One region of the Marinomonas sp. ABL3_031 genome, then DNA from elsewhere that is predicted to be linked to it. Evidence: predicted binding sites of a transcription regulator. Region 1 holds the regulator's gene; each other region holds the start of a gene.
The links. The regulator PhoB, encoded in region 1, activates phosphate uptake and scavenging genes when phosphate is short. The targets are predictions, from matches to a motif close to TGTCATANNNNTGTCANA.
Positions count from the first base shown of each region.

Region 2: the regulator PhoB is predicted to act here: its motif matches at 3,660-3,677, upstream of ACXAH2_RS13900 (phosphatase PAP2 family protein).
Region 3: the regulator PhoB is predicted to act here: its motif matches at 1,740-1,757, upstream of ACXAH2_RS13935 (PhoX family protein).

Region 1 is NZ_JBSWYU010000010.1:66,083-71,762, reverse strand. It holds gene ACXAH2_RS12055 (HDOD domain-containing protein) at 1-63, shown strand, start outside; gene ACXAH2_RS12050 (chorismate--pyruvate lyase family protein) at 68-628, shown strand; gene ubiA (4-hydroxybenzoate octaprenyltransferase) at 625-1,479, shown strand; gene phoB (phosphate regulon transcriptional regulator PhoB) at 1,564-2,259, shown strand; gene phoR (phosphate regulon sensor histidine kinase PhoR) at 2,256-3,581, shown strand; gene ACXAH2_RS12030 (response regulator) at 3,653-4,498, opposite strand; gene cysZ (sulfate transporter CysZ) at 4,498-5,277, opposite strand; gene ACXAH2_RS12020 (peptide ABC transporter substrate-binding protein) at 5,481-5,680, shown strand, end outside.
Region 2 is NZ_JBSWYU010000013.1:20,942-26,621, forward strand. It holds gene folM (dihydromonapterin reductase) at 1-627, opposite strand, end outside; gene ACXAH2_RS13890 (dienelactone hydrolase family protein) at 1,013-1,930, shown strand; gene ACXAH2_RS13895 (MJ1255/VC2487 family glycosyltransferase) at 1,981-3,081, opposite strand; gene ACXAH2_RS13900 (phosphatase PAP2 family protein) at 3,078-3,593, opposite strand; gene ACXAH2_RS13905 (hypothetical protein) at 3,770-4,336, opposite strand; gene ACXAH2_RS13910 (phospholipase A) at 4,442-5,362, opposite strand; gene ACXAH2_RS13915 (5-carboxymethyl-2-hydroxymuconate Delta-isomerase) at 5,396-5,680, opposite strand, start outside.
Region 3 is NZ_JBSWYU010000013.1:30,354-36,033, forward strand. It holds gene ACXAH2_RS13935 (PhoX family protein) at 1-1,566, opposite strand, end outside; gene ACXAH2_RS13940 (methyl-accepting chemotaxis protein) at 1,932-3,569, shown strand; gene ACXAH2_RS13945 (MmcQ/YjbR family DNA-binding protein) at 3,641-4,027, opposite strand; gene ACXAH2_RS13950 (DUF2721 domain-containing protein) at 4,134-4,550, shown strand; gene ACXAH2_RS13955 (N-acetylmuramoyl-L-alanine amidase-like domain-containing protein) at 4,545-5,459, opposite strand; gene ACXAH2_RS13960 (hypothetical protein) at 5,571-5,680, shown strand, end outside.

The DNA.
Region 1 (5,680 bases):
GTATACCAGTCTTCCAGTGAAATTCACAAAATGGTCGCCCTAATCGAAAAAATGAACAGCTGATTTTATGACACGTCTCAATTCGCTTGCTGCCAAGCAATTTGACTATCGCTGGATAGAGGTTCATCGCGCAATAAAAACCAAGGTGCCAAACCATCTTTGGCCTTGGTTGGTCACCAAGCAGTCCCTGACCAGTAAGTTGCGCAGTATTACCAAACTGAGTGTTGAGGTCATCGAAGATGGCTGGGGAACCACAAGCTTAAGAGAAAGACGTAAGCTCAAACTTGGCCCTAGAGCCGCTGTTCGTGTGCGCAGCGTGTTATTAAAGCTGAATGGCGTGACGGTGATTTATGCGCGCTCTATTATTCCTGCTCGCTCGCTGGTCGGTCATTGGCGACAAGTACCTCATCTCAAGAACAAACCTCTTGGTGGTTATTTATTCCAACACAGGACGTTACAGCGCAGTCCGATTGAAATAGCTGAGTTACCTGCCAACATGTTCCCAGATCAAACTGGTAGTGTTTGGGCAAGACGTTCTGTTTTTCATCAATATGGTACTGGTATCTTGGTTAACGAAGCCTTCTTTGACACAATCTCTGATTTCAAATCGCCATTTGGATTATTATGAACAAGCTTAAAGACTACGCCGAGTTAACTCGCTTCAATCGTCCCATCGGCTCCTTATTATTATTGTGGCCAACCTTGTGGGCCATTTGGCTAGCGGCGGACGGACAACCAGATTGGTCGATTGTGATTATTTTCATAATGGGCGTTTTTAGCATGCGTTCGGCTGGCTGTGTGATTAATGATTATGCGGATCGAAAAGTGGATGGCCATGTAGAGCGAACCAAAAACCGTCCTATACCATCGGGCCGTGTTAGCGCCAATGAAGCGTTGATTTTATTCATTGTATTGGCCTTAGCCAGCTTTATTCTGGTGCTGCTTACCGATAAACAAACCATACTTTTGTCCTTTGTTGGCTTGGGGTTAGCGGCTCTCTATCCATTCATGAAGCGCTATACTCATCTGCCTCAACTCTTCTTAGGACTGGCCTTTTCTTGGGCTATTCCCATGGCCTATAGCGCTCAAGGTGGCCATTTAAACGACCCTCTCTTGTGGATGCTATTCTTAGCAAATTGCCTTTGGACGATTGCATATGACACCTATTACGCTATGACGGATCGTCCTGATGATTTAAAAGTCGGCATCAAATCCACCGCCATCTTATTTGGTCAGTATGATCTTTTGGTGATTCTTTGTTTACAAGCTTTAACGCTTTCTCTTTTGACATGGGTGGGCTTCTTCGCGACACTGGGTTGGCCATATTTCGTCGCATTATTGATATGTATTTGGTTGTTTTACAAGCAATATCAGCAGGCAAAAGACAGGCAAAGACAAGCCTGTTTTCACTCTTTCCTAGACAACAACCGTATTGGTGTTTGCGTCTTTATCGGCATAGTAACCAGCTATTTTGTGTAAAATGTGGCAAACATATGACACTTTAACTAAATTGTCATAATTGATCGCTTTAATTAAACCGTTCCTGAGATGAGGGTGAATCCTGTGACCGGTAAGAAAGTACTAATTATTGATGATGAGTCTTCCATACGCGAAATGATTGCCATTGCCTTAGAAATGGCAGGATACGAGTACATGGAAGCAGAAAACATTCAGCAAGCCCATGAAATCATAGTGGATCATAGACCCGATTTGATTTTGGTTGACTGGATGATGCCTGGCGGCAGTGGCATTGAATTGACACGACGTCTCAAAAAAGACAGCACGACAGCGGAAATACCTGTCATCATGCTGACAGCAAAAAGTGAAGAAGACAATAAAATTCAAGGTTTAGAAGTGGGAGCGGACGATTACATTACCAAACCTTTTTCACCTCGTGAATTGGTTGCTCGACTAAAAGCAGTTTTACGTCGTGCTACGCCACAGGGCATTGATGAACCCATTGAAGTAGAAGGTCTAACACTTGACCCAATCAGTCAACGAGTCACTATTGGAGCCCGTCCATTGGACATGGGGCCGACAGAATATCGTTTGCTGAAGTTCTTAATGACGCATCAAGAACGCGCTTATTCAAGAGCACAATTATTGGATCAAGTCTGGGGTGGTAATGTCTATGTAGAGGAGCGCACAGTCGATGTACACATACGTCGTTTGCGAAAAGCCATTGGCAATAGCCATGATTTCTTGATTCAAACCGTGCGGGGCACTGGCTACCGCTTTTCAGCAAAAAGGTCGGCATGAAAACCATCTGGCAAAACACCATTATTTCTTGGCTAGCAGGCTTTATTGCCTGCGCTGTAATCGGATATATATTAGGCCATTTTTTAGGTGTTTTGCTGCTCTATACATTGGGCACTTTATACTGGCAAATGTACCAACTCTATCAGTTCCATAACTGGTTACGTCATTCTGGTCGTGCCGCGCCACCAGAATCTAACGGTATTTGGGGCGAAGTGTTTGATGCCGTATATCGTTTACAAAAGAAACAACGCAAATCCAAACGTCGTATGCGCCAAGCTTTAACCCGTATTGAGAGCTCCACCAGCGCCTTGAAAGAAGGCGTCATTATGGCTGACAATCAGGGAAATTTAGAATGGTGGAATAACTCAGCGGCGCATTTTTTAGGCCTGATGCGACCGGTTGACCGCGGCCAAGTTATTACCAACATAGTGCGCAGTCCTGAGTTTTTCCGATACTTTACGCAAAAACGTTTCGGCGAACCCCTGATAATCAAATCCCCCGCAAAAGATGGCGTATACTTGGAAATCCAAACCACCCTTTACGACAAAAACGATCACCTTATTTTTATTCGTGATATCACCCGTCTACATTTGTTAGAGCAGATGCGTAAAGACTTTGTTGCCAACGCTTCACACGAACTCAAAACCCCTCTGACGGTAATAAAAGGCTATGTTGAAACCCTAGATATGTTTAAGGATACACTGCCCAAAAGTATGCAGAAAGGCATAGTAAATATGGCAGAACAATCCGAACGCATGGAACAACTGATCGAAGACTTGCTGCTTTTATCGCGTCTAGAAAGCGATGACAAACGAGAAGAAAATCAGTGGCATAAAGTAGCCGAGATTATCGATTCTATTGTCAAAACCACAACCCCCATTTTGTCAGCACAGCACAAACTGACAACCCAAATTGCTAACGATGCACGTATTTATGGTTCCTATAAAGAGTTGTACAGTGCTTTTTCAAACCTGATTGTAAATGCCGTGAAATACTCGCCTGACGGCGGCGAAATTGAAATAAAATGGGAATCGAGTGAACTCAATGGCATCTTTTCTGTAAAAGATCAGGGCTTAGGAATCGACCCAAGGCATATTCCACGTCTAACCGAACGTTTTTTCCGGGTTGATAAAGGTCGTGGCTCAAAAACCGGGGGCACAGGCTTAGGACTGGCGATTGTGAAGCACGTGTTATTGCATCATGACGCGAAACTACAAATCCGCAGTTTACCTGGTGCAGGCAGTACTTTTTCCTGTCATTTCCCGGCCAATCGCGTGCGCAAAGACGTGATTGAGGGTGCAACTTCTTCCAATGTAGAGTAGTTTTACACTGACTATTTCAATAAAAAAGGTGCTCATTGAGCACCTTTTTTATTGCTGCAAACACCTAAGAATCAAAGATGCTCGAATAAACTCTTAATGAAGGCTTCTTTGTCTGCGTCTTGGTCTATCAAACGCAGCATCACCGTTAGAAAAGTCGAATCTGGTCTCTTTTCCGTGGTGGCGACCGACTCGACATAATAGTTCAAACGATTAACGGCACCTTTGTGTTCCAAATCTAATACAGCTTGTCCTAACACTTGTGGCACCACATCGTCACTCTTGATCAACATGGTTGCTTCTTGCTTACTGAATTTGATTACCATGCAACGAAATTGCTTGTTCTCAAAGCGTACTAGGGTTGGAATTTTAACGTCTTTGATACTGACTTCAGGCTCAGTGGGATTAATGATTTTTGAGCCTTGTGAAGTGATTTTTGAAGCGCCTCCCATCAACACATCAATGGATGCAGCCGCAATGCCTTGGGATGAACCAGTAGCGGCTTTAGGCTTCTGTGCTGTTAATTGTGACGACAATTTATGCTTCTTGGCCGCTGCAAATACTTTGTTGACCAATTGCTCACCAGAGAACGGCTTACCTAAGTAATCCGTCACACCGGCCTGCACCGCTTCCACGACGTGATTTTTATCACCACGGCTGGTAATCATGACAAATGGCACATCTTCTTTTTTATATTTAGGCTGTTCACGGCACCATTTGAGCAGTTCCACACCTGTCATTTCAGGCATTTCCCAGTCACACAAGACCATGTCAAATTGCGTTTTATTGAGCAGCTGTTGCGCTTTGCGCCCATTCACCGCGTCTTCAATTTCCACCGCAGGAAACTGCTTGCGCAAGGTACGACGAATCAAATCTCGCGTAAATGACGCATCATCAACCACCAAAATTTTAAGCGACATTATTTCATTCCATTTTGAGAGTTTAACAACGCAGAGAAATCTCCATTCTCTACCCTAAAGATGGACACCCATAATAAAGTCGCTGCCACAACAGCAATCGGCATCACAAACAAATTAAACAGCGGAATGGTCAATGACACCATAACAATACCGCCAAAAGTCCAACAGAGTAAGGGCTTACTTCTTAGCGCCATGCGCATGTCGTAAAAAGCCACTTTATTGTTGTCGAAAGCATAATCCATGTACTGTAATGCCAGCATCCAAGCTGAAAACAACAATAACAGAACAGGCGCGATGACATTCACTAAAGGAATGAAAGACAAAACTAATAACAGCAAAAAGCGAGGTACAAAGTAAAGAATTTTTTGCATTTCTCGCTGTAAACTACGACCAATAGTCGACACAATCACACTAAAAGTCAGCGCTTCGTCAAACACCTTACCTGTGGTTTTTTCTTCTACTTTCTCAGCTAAAAATGCCATAAAAGGCGCAGCCAAAATATTGACCCCAACAGAGAAACTATAAAACAACAGCACAGCGATGACGGCCCCAAAGATCAAATCCACCAACCAGCTAATAAAAGATAGCCAATCCGGTAAGTATCCCATTGCCCAATTCAACAAATCTTGGAAATAACTAAAGGCCACCATGTAAATCAGTGCCATGAGTAATAAGTTTGCTAGTAAAGGCGCCAAAATAAACAAACGTAACTCTTTAGAAACGATTAAGGGGAAGGCTTTTAAAAAGGCACCTGCAGCTTTGAAAGGTTGGGTAATCACAATATTTCGACTCTATCTGTCTGACGCTTCAATCAAAGCTGAGAATATCACGAGGGCTGACAGGTCTCCACATTTACGAGACGTATAGAGCAATACGAAATTTCGATTGTGACCTTTTGCTAGTTGATGAACCATCAAAACTTAAGGACGAACCAAGCGCCTCACCATTATAAAGGCATCTGCAAAACAAATAAGGGAACACTATGAACGTTAAAAAGATATTTCTCGTAGCCGCGATTTTTACAGGGTCACTGTCTTGTTTATCCATCCAAGCTGCCGATGTACCTGAAGGCATAACCCTTTCACCAATACAAGAAATTGTCCGTAACGGTGGACAAGAACCTACATCGATCGATCCGCAACTCATTCAAGAAGACGCAGGTTGGATCAGAGCATACGATTT
Region 2 (5,680 bases), on a different contig from region 1:
TCCTGGCTCCTTTCGTAACAGTGACTTATTTAAGGCTTTCTGCCGATAGTCTTCGTCGTCACTGTGATTAAACATGAGTAATGAAGGGGCAATGGAATTCACCTTAACTTGAGGCGAATAACGTTTTGCAAAGGAGCAGGTTAAATTGGCTAACCCCGCTTTGCTAGCAGCGTACGCAATGTGCTTATCACTGCCTTTTTCTGCGACATAATCTGTCATGTGAATAATGTCAGCAATGCCATCTTCTTTAAAACCTGCACATAATAATGCTTCGAAGGCAAGATTAATACGGTATGGAGCAAATACATGCACTTGCCACATTTTTTCCATTAAAAGCGTCGTATCTGAGCAAGTGTCTTCCGCTTGCCATTCGGATGCGTTGTGTATGACACCACCTAGAGCTTGATATTCGTCTAAAATTCGATCAATAAAATCATCCACTCCCTCGGCACTTGAAAAGTCCGCTTGCATACAACGAATACCTAAGGATTCAATGTCTGCGATGTCTTCTCTCTGACGACGGTAGGTAATGATTACCTGGTAACCTTCTTGCTGTAGTGCTTTTGCACATGCCAACCCCAGGCGCTGACCCCCTCCTGTAATAATGATAGGCGATTTGCGCGTCATTAGTATTCTTTCCTTCAACCAACTTCAGTAAGAATGACAATATTTTTCACAACTAACAATAGCCTAGATGGCAAGTTCAAAGGCAATTTTTAACGAACTTGTTGATCAGCCGCTTGCGGCCGAAGCGATTGGTTAAGCCAATCAAACATCTTTTTTGTTATACGCATGTAAACCAATTTTAGATCATGTTACGTATACAAATTGTGAGTAAATTTTTGATATTTTTTGTATAAAAAATGAACTTAACAAACAAAATTCAATCTAAATTATGCGTTTTAGTCTTTAAACATGGTGTTACGAAAGCGGGTACGATGGGCTCAAGCTTTTGATGGGCATAAGTAAATTCTTATTCGTACCTTCCCTATGAAGAAAAGAAGGAATTGTGATGAATCAAACAGCAGAAATAACCGCCCCTCTGAAGACGACCGATATTCCCCAAGAAGCTTTTGACTGGTATGACGAATATGCCCACGGCGACATAGACAGACGTACATTTTTGTCGCGATTGGGTACGTTAGGAGTAACTGGCTTATCTTTATCCGTCATCGCGAAATCTCTAACCCCAAACTATGCACAAGCAGAACAAGTGTCTTTTAACGACCCAGACATTACAGCTTCTTATATCGACTTTGCAGCCCCAAATGGTCATGGCAAAGCCCGCGGCTATTTGGTCATTCCCAAAAACGTCAATGCAGAAAACCCTGCCCCTGCGGTGCTTGTCGCTCATGAAAACCGCGGTTTAAACCCTTACATTAAAGACGTCGCTAGACGTTTGGCAAAAGCTGGCTTTGTCGCGCTGGCTCCCGACGCTCTGTTTCCTCTAGGTGGTTACCCTGGCAATGATGACGAGGGACGTGCCATGCAAAGAACCCTGGACAGAGACAAAATCGAGGGAGACTTTATGGACGCCGCTCGAGTACTTAAAAACCACAAACTAACCACTGGAAAAGTCGGAATGGTAGGCTTTTGCTTTGGTGGCTACCTTACCAACACATTGGCGGCCTATATGCCGGATGTGATCAATGCAGGAGCGCCCTACTATGGAACCCCTGCAAAAGATAAAATTGATCAGATAAAAGCCCCTCTTCAAATACATTTTGCTGAAATGGACAAACGCGTAAACGATACATGGCCTGCTTATGAAGCAGCATTAAAGGCGAATAATGTGGATTACATGGCCTACACTTATGAAAAAACCAATCATGGTTTCCACAATGACTCCACTGCAAGATATGATGAAAAGAATGCAGAACTGGCCTGGCAACGTACCTTGGCCTTCTTTAATAAGAACTTAACATCCTAATCCCTTTATTCTTTTAGAGGACATTTATTAAAGGAGAGATGCGCGACTGTTTAAACAGTCGCGCGTTTCATTGCGTTTTGATTGGAGGTTTTTTGAATATTTGGGTAGTGAAAACTGAGTTGTTTAAGGCTCGGGACTTGTAACCACAAACTTTGACATAAATCCATAACACTGGAATCATCATTTTCTTGCAACCATTTCACCACAGCCTTAGCCACATTAGGATAATCTATCTGTACCACACGGCTGGTCTCCAACCATTCTTTGATACACTCGGTATTCAGGGTTTCTGTGGTCATACCTATGCCTAAATACTCTAATGCAATGGCATTGGAATGTTGTTCAATTTGACCTTGCATGGGCTTAGCCAAGATACGGCGGCCTAAGTGCAAGGCTTCAGAGTTCAACTCAAAACCGGCGTTGCAAAGTACAGATTCACATTCACTAAGGTTTTTTTGAAATTGGGTACGACTAAAAGGAAACACTTCCACATTGCCATACACACCTGGTTCTATGTCTTTGCAATGCAATCTAAATTGATAATCTGGAATGGCTTCTAACCAATCCAAAACCGCTTCACTGTTTTCAAATGGCAAATACACTAACACCTGATTGGATTGCGGTGTATTCTCCAGCTCAAGATGGTGAATAAGCGGCGGTAAAATGGCATGACCAAAATGATGCCAATGAGCTCCTAATTGTGTACCAGCGGGTGCGAAATTCGCCATGATCCATTGGGCCAGCGGATTTTTTTTGTAACGCGGAATATCATACTTAAACGCGTATTGATGACCAAACCCCAAACAAGGCACGCCTTGACGTTTAGCAGCCCAAGCAACGATAGGTTCATAATCCGTGATCACCAAATCATATCCACGCGTCTCTAACGCTTTAATGTCACGATACAAACGCAAAAAATTCGCCTGACGAAAGGTAGCATAGAGATCTAACTTACCATCCCGTGCTGCAAAACTTAATCCTTCAAAGGTTCGATATTCACCGAACAACTCCATATCAAAATAGTCATTTTTATCCCGACCAGAAAATACAAAATCCACCTCTATGCCAGCCGCTTTCATTTCCGTTGCCATGGCTCTGGCACGAGTAATATGACCATTGCCTGTGCCTTGCACACCATAAAGGATTTTCATACTAAGACTCCAATCATCAAGCCCGCGCACACACTTCCCAATAAGGCGCCTATTACCGTATCGGTTGGAAAATGCACGCCCAGAAATATTCTTGATAAACCCACATTCATAGCCCAAAAATACAACATCAAATTGAGTCCTGGAAACCACTCACTCAAACAATAGGCCATGAAAAAAGCACCAGAGGTGTGCCCAGAAGGGAAAGAGAACTGATCAGAAGGAATAATAAAACTGTTAAAATTATCCAATGCGTCAGCAGGCCTATTTCGTTTAAATCCACGTTTTAAAATCAGATACAAAACTCGCTCTAAAGCAAAACCTGCAGCGATAATAATGACCAAAGTATGGTAACCATTCAACCACAAGAACGCTGCTAACATGGCGTATAAAGGACCGTCTGCGGTAAAGGATACCGCTCTGCCCATATTGGTTAGTTTGGCTCTGTGTTTACGCGCCATACACCATGAGAAAGTTTGTACATCAAATGCATGAATATTCTGCAGTATGTTCATAAGGCCACCTCACTTTTTTCTTATCCTTCAACATAAACGAGAAAAATGTCAGTTGGGTGGCGATTTGGTGACAACTTGATGACAGGGTCATCAGCAGATAAGAATAAATAAAGGCCTGTATTTCAAAACAAAAATGCCCCGACGAACGGGGCATTTATCAATCTTTTTTGTATGATCTATTTCATATCATTCATTTGGTGGAACTTAGCAATCATAGCGTCTGGACGCACTTTCTTATTGCTGCTGTTTAAAGCATAAACAACGGTTTCACCTTGTGGGCCAGCACCGATTTCTGTGTAGCGTAATGGTACTTCACCCACGATACGAGCCGTGTTCATTTCTTCTAAAGAACCAAAAACAAAGATACGGCCTTCTACGCGCATTTCACCGTAAAAGTCTTCTGCACCAGCCAAGTCACCATCGTACATTTCGATTGAAGCAATACCAGAGGTTTTCTTTTTGTCTTCATTGGTCAAACCAAATACGATGGTTTCACCTTTAGGACCTTCACCGATTCGCACTTTTCTAAAAGACGTTTCCCCTACAGCAAGAAAATCTTCATAAACATCACGATCGTCAAAAATGTAAATACGACCTTCATGGTGTACTTCATACATATCATTGTTGTTCAAAGCGGACGCTTCTGCCATTTTCTCGTCAGAACCGGACTTCGTCATTTGACCGCCACAAGCAGTAAGAAGAGTCAATGTCATTAAGCTGGTTGCGATAGGAATAAGTTTCATTGTTGTGCTCCTAGGTTAAATTACCAACTAGCTTAAAATCAAAAAATGACATCTCCATGACAATAAGATGACGAAAAGGTGTCAATCGTCAAAAAATAAGGACAACTATAACCAATTACTCAACATAATACCGATTCCCAGCGACTGAGTTTGGTGATTGTAATCAAGCAGTGATTGGCCATAACCGTTGAAATACTGAATATAGCCGCGTGTTTTTCCCCATAAAGGGAAGTTGAAACCCACTTGAATGGCACCACGGTTGTTTGACATGTCCAAATTGTTGCGTAGCATGACGTCGATACTGTAATCGTCAATCACATGTATCAGGCTAAATTCGCCATAGCCATAGTACTTTTCAATATCAGGGTTATCGTCCATGTCGGAACTTTCTGGAAAGCGATACCAAGGCTTAACCGAAAAGGCCGTATCGTCTGTTTCAAATAAAAATTCGATATAAAAACGGTTCCAAGAGCGTGATAAATCACCAGATTGGCCATTTGATTGATGATTCAAACCATAAGATATGTAACTTGGCTTAATGCCGAATAACCCCTTTTTGGGTTTAACCACAATAAAATGATTAGTATCACGAAATGGCGCAGAAATATTGCTGTTATAAGCTTGCCAATAGGCTTGTTGAGTATAAGCAAACCATAAGCTGCTGTTACGCCCAACAAGATTATAAGCCACTGGGAATTTCACACTGAGCTGAAATTTAAATTCGACACTTTGCAAACTTTCCGAATCACTCTTATCGCCTAAAAAAGCGCGATCATTTGGGTTTGACGTGTAAGCAATAGGTAAAAAATAGTTAGGTCGATGGGGAGTGATCACGAAAGGATTATTGACGGTCGCTTGCTCTCGCATTTCCCGCTGTTGAAAGAGGCCCTTTGCTTCCTTAGCTCGCTGACTAATGGATTCTGGCACTTTGGGTTCTTCTGCCTGAAAATAAGGTTCCGAAGTCGTGGATTCCGCCGACAAGATCTGCGTCTCTTCCGCTAACAAAAGACTCGGTAAGAACAGCAAAAAACACCATAGCTTTCATTAACAACAGCCTCATTAAGACGAAAGCACCACTTTTTTCGAATACGTATCCCTATCCATATCGCACACCTCCACGGTGAAACTGACGTCTTTGAGAGCAAAGGCCATTATGGCATCCAACACCAATTGCGAAAGCTTTTGCTTTTGTTGCTGTGTACGACCAGCAAGAATGCGTAAGGTAACATGAATGAAAGCATCCTCTGTTCCCGCGGTCAAAAAGTCTTTATATGGCAAACCTCTGAGCTTAATGTCTTCCTGAGTAAACAGCTGTGAGGCCATAGTAGCATCACGCACTGCTTC
Region 3 (5,680 bases), on a different contig from region 1:
GTTGTCTTTGTTAACGTTCGCAGAACCCGCATAAGCATCATCAAAGACCGCTGGGTTACCCGCCATCACAAACAAATCCCACTTGAAATCTTTTGCGGTATGATCTTCGTTCATCGGTTCCCAACGTACGATCTGACCGAATTTGTTCTTCACTCGTGGGTTCGGACCTTCTGCTGGCGTCTCATCACCACCTGCATTTGGTTTCACGCCACGGTTTTTGTTGTTGGTTAGACAGCAGTAAGCTTCTACTTTGTTTGGATTGGCAGCGACCCACTCAGGACGGTCCATGGTAGTTGCACCAACTTTAGATGCCGCTTGACGCGTGTGAATTGCAATTTCCGCTTCCGTCATACCAGTGGTTTCTGGCGTAAGTGCCAACCACTCACCACGATTATTGTCATGGAATTTAGCAACGTACAAAGTACCTTCTGCAAGTAAGTCTGAGTTGTCAGCACCTACTTGGTATTTGCCTTTAGAAACAAAACGGTAAAGGAATTCGCCACGCTCGTCATCGCCTAGGTAAACAACAACATGACCATTTGCAGCAATGGCTACTTCAGCATTTTCGTGTTTGAAACGACCTAGTGCTGTGCGTTTTTTAGGACGAGAATTTGGATTCATTGGATCAATTTCAACCACATAACCAAAACGATTCGGCTCATTTGGCTCTTTTACAAGATCGAAACGATCGTCTGCCATTTCCCACTTGTAGCGACCTTCAGAAGTGCTCACACCGTAACGCTTAAGCTCATCAGGAAGTTGGTAGCTGTCATCAGAGGCAGAGAAGTAGCTGTTGAAGTTCTCTTCACATGTCAAATAAGTGCCCCAAGGTGTTTGACCTTGACCACAGTTATTCCAAGTACCTTTCGCTAGCACACCACGAGGATCGGCCGAGGTTTTCAATAAATCGTGACCACGAGCTGGACCAGTGATTTCCATTTCAGTATCCGCAGTGATGCGACGGTTGAACTTAGAGTCTTTGATGATGCTCCACTTACCATCGTACTGTGCAACCTCCATGATTGAGACACCGTGTGCCGCTTTGTTCTTACGCACATCGTCTGCGGTCATTGTTTTGCCATCTTCACGATTCGCATTCAGGGTTTTTGGATTGACGTATTCATTGTTAACCGCTAATACGAAAACACCATTATGATTAAAGAAGGCAAGGCCATCATTGTTGTCACCAAAAGCCATTTCTTGAGAAGCACCCGTTCCCCCAGTCGTTGTATCCAATGGCACACCTTTTGACCACAATGGATCTCCCCAAGAAGCAAGCACTTGCCAAGTGTAACCTTTTGGCAAAGTAATAGTGTCTGCTGTAGTCGCTTTAACCATATCAAAAGCCAAACGAGAAGGTTGATGATGAGCAGCCATAGCTTGCGCAGCACCAAAAGTCGATCCCATCACCAATGCACTGGCACCGACGGCGGCACCACCACTTAGAAAGCCACGACGCGATACCATTTTGTTTGCGACTTCTTCAAAATCCACCACTTCCGGTGCTGGACGCACTAATTCATCTAACTCATCAAAACTCAGTTCTTGCTTTTGATTAATGGTCATAATACTTGCCCTATTACTTGTTACTGGTCATTGGATATTGATCATGCAAGTCGCACTTCTTTCTGCGCAACACGATCTAATATATTGAGGTACAAAGAAAAAATGATTCCCCACACTTTCTCTCAACCCCACTCCTGCTTCAAATGAGGTTGTCAAATACTCTAGAGATATAAAGTTACACATACATGACAATTAAATGGCATTATTAAAGTTGTTATGTAAAAAGGATAAAAATTGTAAACAAACAGCTCTTTTCTTAAACATTAACCACATAATAGGGATAGTGAAGGCGCAAATAAGTCCATATTTTTCTGCTCAAAAAACTTATTCGCACCTTCTATATATAAAACGATAAGGAAGTAACTATGTTAAATCTCTTAAGAAAAATTCCAATAAAGCATAGGCTAATTGGCCTGGTAACGTTGTTTTCTATTGGCCTAGTACTTGTCATGTTGCTTGCTTTAAGTGAATACAAGTCCTCCTTACTTAATCAAAAATACGCGCAAACTAAACATGTAGTTGAAACGGCTACAGGCGTACTGACCCATTTCTATTCACTTGAACAAAATGGCGAATTATCCAAAAGCCAAGCTCAAAAATATGCCATGGAAACCATCAAGGGCATTCGCTATGCAGGCTCAGAGTATTTTTGGCTCAATGACTACAATGCCGTTGTAGTCATGCATTCTGTCAAACCCGAGCTGGATGGCAAAGATCTCGCCAATCTGGAAGATCCTAACGGTAAGAAATTGTTTTCAGAATTTGTCAAAGTAGTAAAAGCACAAGACGCGGGTTTTGTCGATTACTTGTGGCCTAAGCCCGGCAATGACCTGCCCGTTGCAAAAATTTCCTATGTTAAAGGGTTTGAACCTTGGGGCTGGATTTTAGGCTCTGGTATCTACCTAGACGATGTGGATAGTCAATTTCAAGCTGGAATGATTAAACTGGGTACCATCAGTTGTGTTGTCATTCTGCTGGCTCTACTCTTATCTGTGTTAATTCTTCGCTCTATATTACTGCCAATTCGTCAAGTTCAAACGGCTTTAGAAAACATTTCACACGGTTCAGGGGATTTAACCGCCCGCTTACCCGTTTCCGGTAATGACCAGCTAACGACAATTGCCACTTCATATAACACCTTTGTAGAACGACTGACGGACACATTGAACAAAGCTGTTAGCTTGAATAAACAAGTCGAAACCAAGAGCAAAGAACTTAAGGAAGTCGCCTTTAAAACCAAAGCCATTACGCAAGAACGCGAAGGTATGTTTCATCAAATGACGGATGCCATTCGTGAAGTAGATGGCTTTAAAAACGAGGTCATTAGCAACACGCAAAGCACCTTAGAATCAGCACAAGGTACCGTTGAGAAAACCCGTACTGGACAATCTTCGATTCGACAAACAGTACAATCTCTGGACAAGCTCTCCAATGAATTGGAAGCTGGTTTAAATACCGTGGTACAACTGGCAGAACAATCTCAAACCATTGGTAAAGTATTAGATGTAATAAGCGAAATAGCGGAGCAAACCAACCTACTTGCACTGAACGCGGCGATTGAGGCGGCCCGGGCTGGTGAACAGGGCCGCGGCTTTGCCGTCGTTGCCGATGAAGTTCGTGGTTTGGCCAGTCGCACTCAAGCGTCAACAGACGAAATACAAGCCATGATCAGCAAACTTCAAGAAGGTGCCAAACAAGCAGAGCTACGTATTACGGAGAGCCATCAGCAATCGCAGAAAACCAATGAAGAAATCAATCTCACGGCAAAATATCTGGAAGAAATTGCTAGCTCAGCAGAAGGAATCAATCATGCTAGCCACGCGGTTATTAACAGCGTAACGTCACAAAGTGATTTGGTAAAAACATTGAGCGATTTAAACGAGAAAGTGGCAGAACTTTCCGCACAAGCAAGTTTACAAGTTCAACAGAACAATGAAACTAGTGAAATCTTGGCGCAAACCTCAGAAGAAACACATCGCGTGATGTCGACCTTTAAACTCTAATAAGCGATGTTTCCGTCAATACACAAGATATAAACTCCTGGCCAATAGCATTCTCTATTGGCCGCTTTTTCTCATAGGCCATGATAAATCACAGTTGCGCCATGGCGTACTTCCAAGCCCTGACGCTGCACTTTGGTCATTCCTTTTACGACTAACGCATAGGAGTGATCGACCATTCGCTGGATTTCGCCCTCTGGCAAACTGCCTTCCAAGAAGATGGAATTCCAATGTCTTTTATTCATATGGTAAGCAGGAATAACTTCCTCAAACACATCTCGCAATTCTATCGCATGATCGGGACGACACTTCACATTCATCAAGGCTTTACCTTGATGACGCGATAATAAAGCAAACATTTTATTCTGCACTTTGAAGACAGCCGTTTTGTCATCAAAAGGATAATCTTCTTGCGCTTCAGGTTTGGCTAACAAGTAGGCTTTTAAAGCTGATAACTCCATCCTTTTCTCCTCAATTTATAAGCGGCTAATGGGTCACCCATTTATTCGAAAAACTGCTAAACTAGTTTCCTTCATCCTCATCCAACACTTGTCTCCAAGGGCTATCATGATCATCACCTTAACCACACCCGCCATGCTATTTCCAGCGGTATCACTCTTATTATTGGCTTATACCAATCGTTTTGTTACCTTGGCGTCCATCATACGTACTTTTGATCCAAAACAAGAAGATGAAAATAGTACAGAGCAAATTGCCAATTTACGCAAACGCATTTATCTGATTCGACGTATGCAAGAAGCGGGTGTCATTAGCTTTTTCTTATGTGTGATGTCCATGCTGGCGATTTATGGGGAATACCAACAGATCGGCAGTTATATCTTTGCTGCTAGTCTGGTCTGTCTAATGTATTCCCTCTATCTATCGGTTCGTGAAATCACCATATCCTGCGATGCTTTAGATCTACATTTAAAGCATTTCAATACCAACTTTAAACATAAAAGGTCCAGCAAAAAATCATCATAAAAGTATCTTCTGAACATTGAAGCCCTTTAGAGAAGATGCTTTCGTATACTGGGAAAAATAGTCTAAAAAGTCTTCATCCATCACACGTTGATGAGTCACACTGGCATGACGTATAAACAAACGACCGTCTTGGCGATATAAAAAGCCTTGATGTGATACGTTCATATTGGTCCCAATGATGTCTTTTAATTGCCAGTTGGGTCTTACCATACTGAGGACACTGGGTGTAGGAATTCTGTCTAATAACGCTTGATTTAATTGGCCAGTATCTTCCTTATAAAGCGCAACGAGTGGCACATAAGGCAATGCGACTTGTTGCGCAGGAATACTTTTCGTTAACTCGCGAAGCACGTGTTGTACCTCGTCGCAATTGTCCTCACAAGTTAATGGCCCTTGTTTTAAGTGCTCAAACCAAGCGGCTTTATCTATACTGGCATTAGCATATCCTAATGCTTGTTGCGCAATTTCAGCACTCACATCTTGTAATCTCGCTTGATTGTTAGGCAGCCAATCCAAACTAGGGAAATGATTACGCGAAACAAAACTGACTTTGCCATCTTGATAGCGAATAGTTTTAAGAGCCGGGGCAAACTCCGCCCTAGAGGAGGCAAACAGTCCTGCTAATACAGTTTCTACATAGGTGGTACAATCAAATACATCAAACCGTATTAATGGATCCGTGTCGAAACGCCCCAATTGGCCTTCTCCTGAGCCACCAGCAAGATAAGGCAACCCCATTAAACTGCCACTTAATAATTCAAAGCGCTGCTGTAATGGGGCTTTTGAAGTTTGTTCTATTAGTTGATAAAAATCAGCTTGCTGCTGATTTTCAGGCAATTGACCTAAAGCCAAAGGCACTTGACTCATCATCGAGATAAAACAGACCATCTGAAAAAAAATTTTGTTCATAAAGCCTCGTGATATTTGCTTTGCAATTAAAAACAAAAGTGTACAAAAGCCATGTCAAAAAATCTCTTAGTTGTTGCTAAAATAAGCAAATAAATGTGTGAGGTACAAAAAATGAAAATTCAGCATCCCCCTTTTTTGTATGGTCAACAAGGACTGCAACAGACACAAAGAAATCTAGATCAGATCTCAAAAGAAGTTGCACAAATGTCTACTCAGACTTT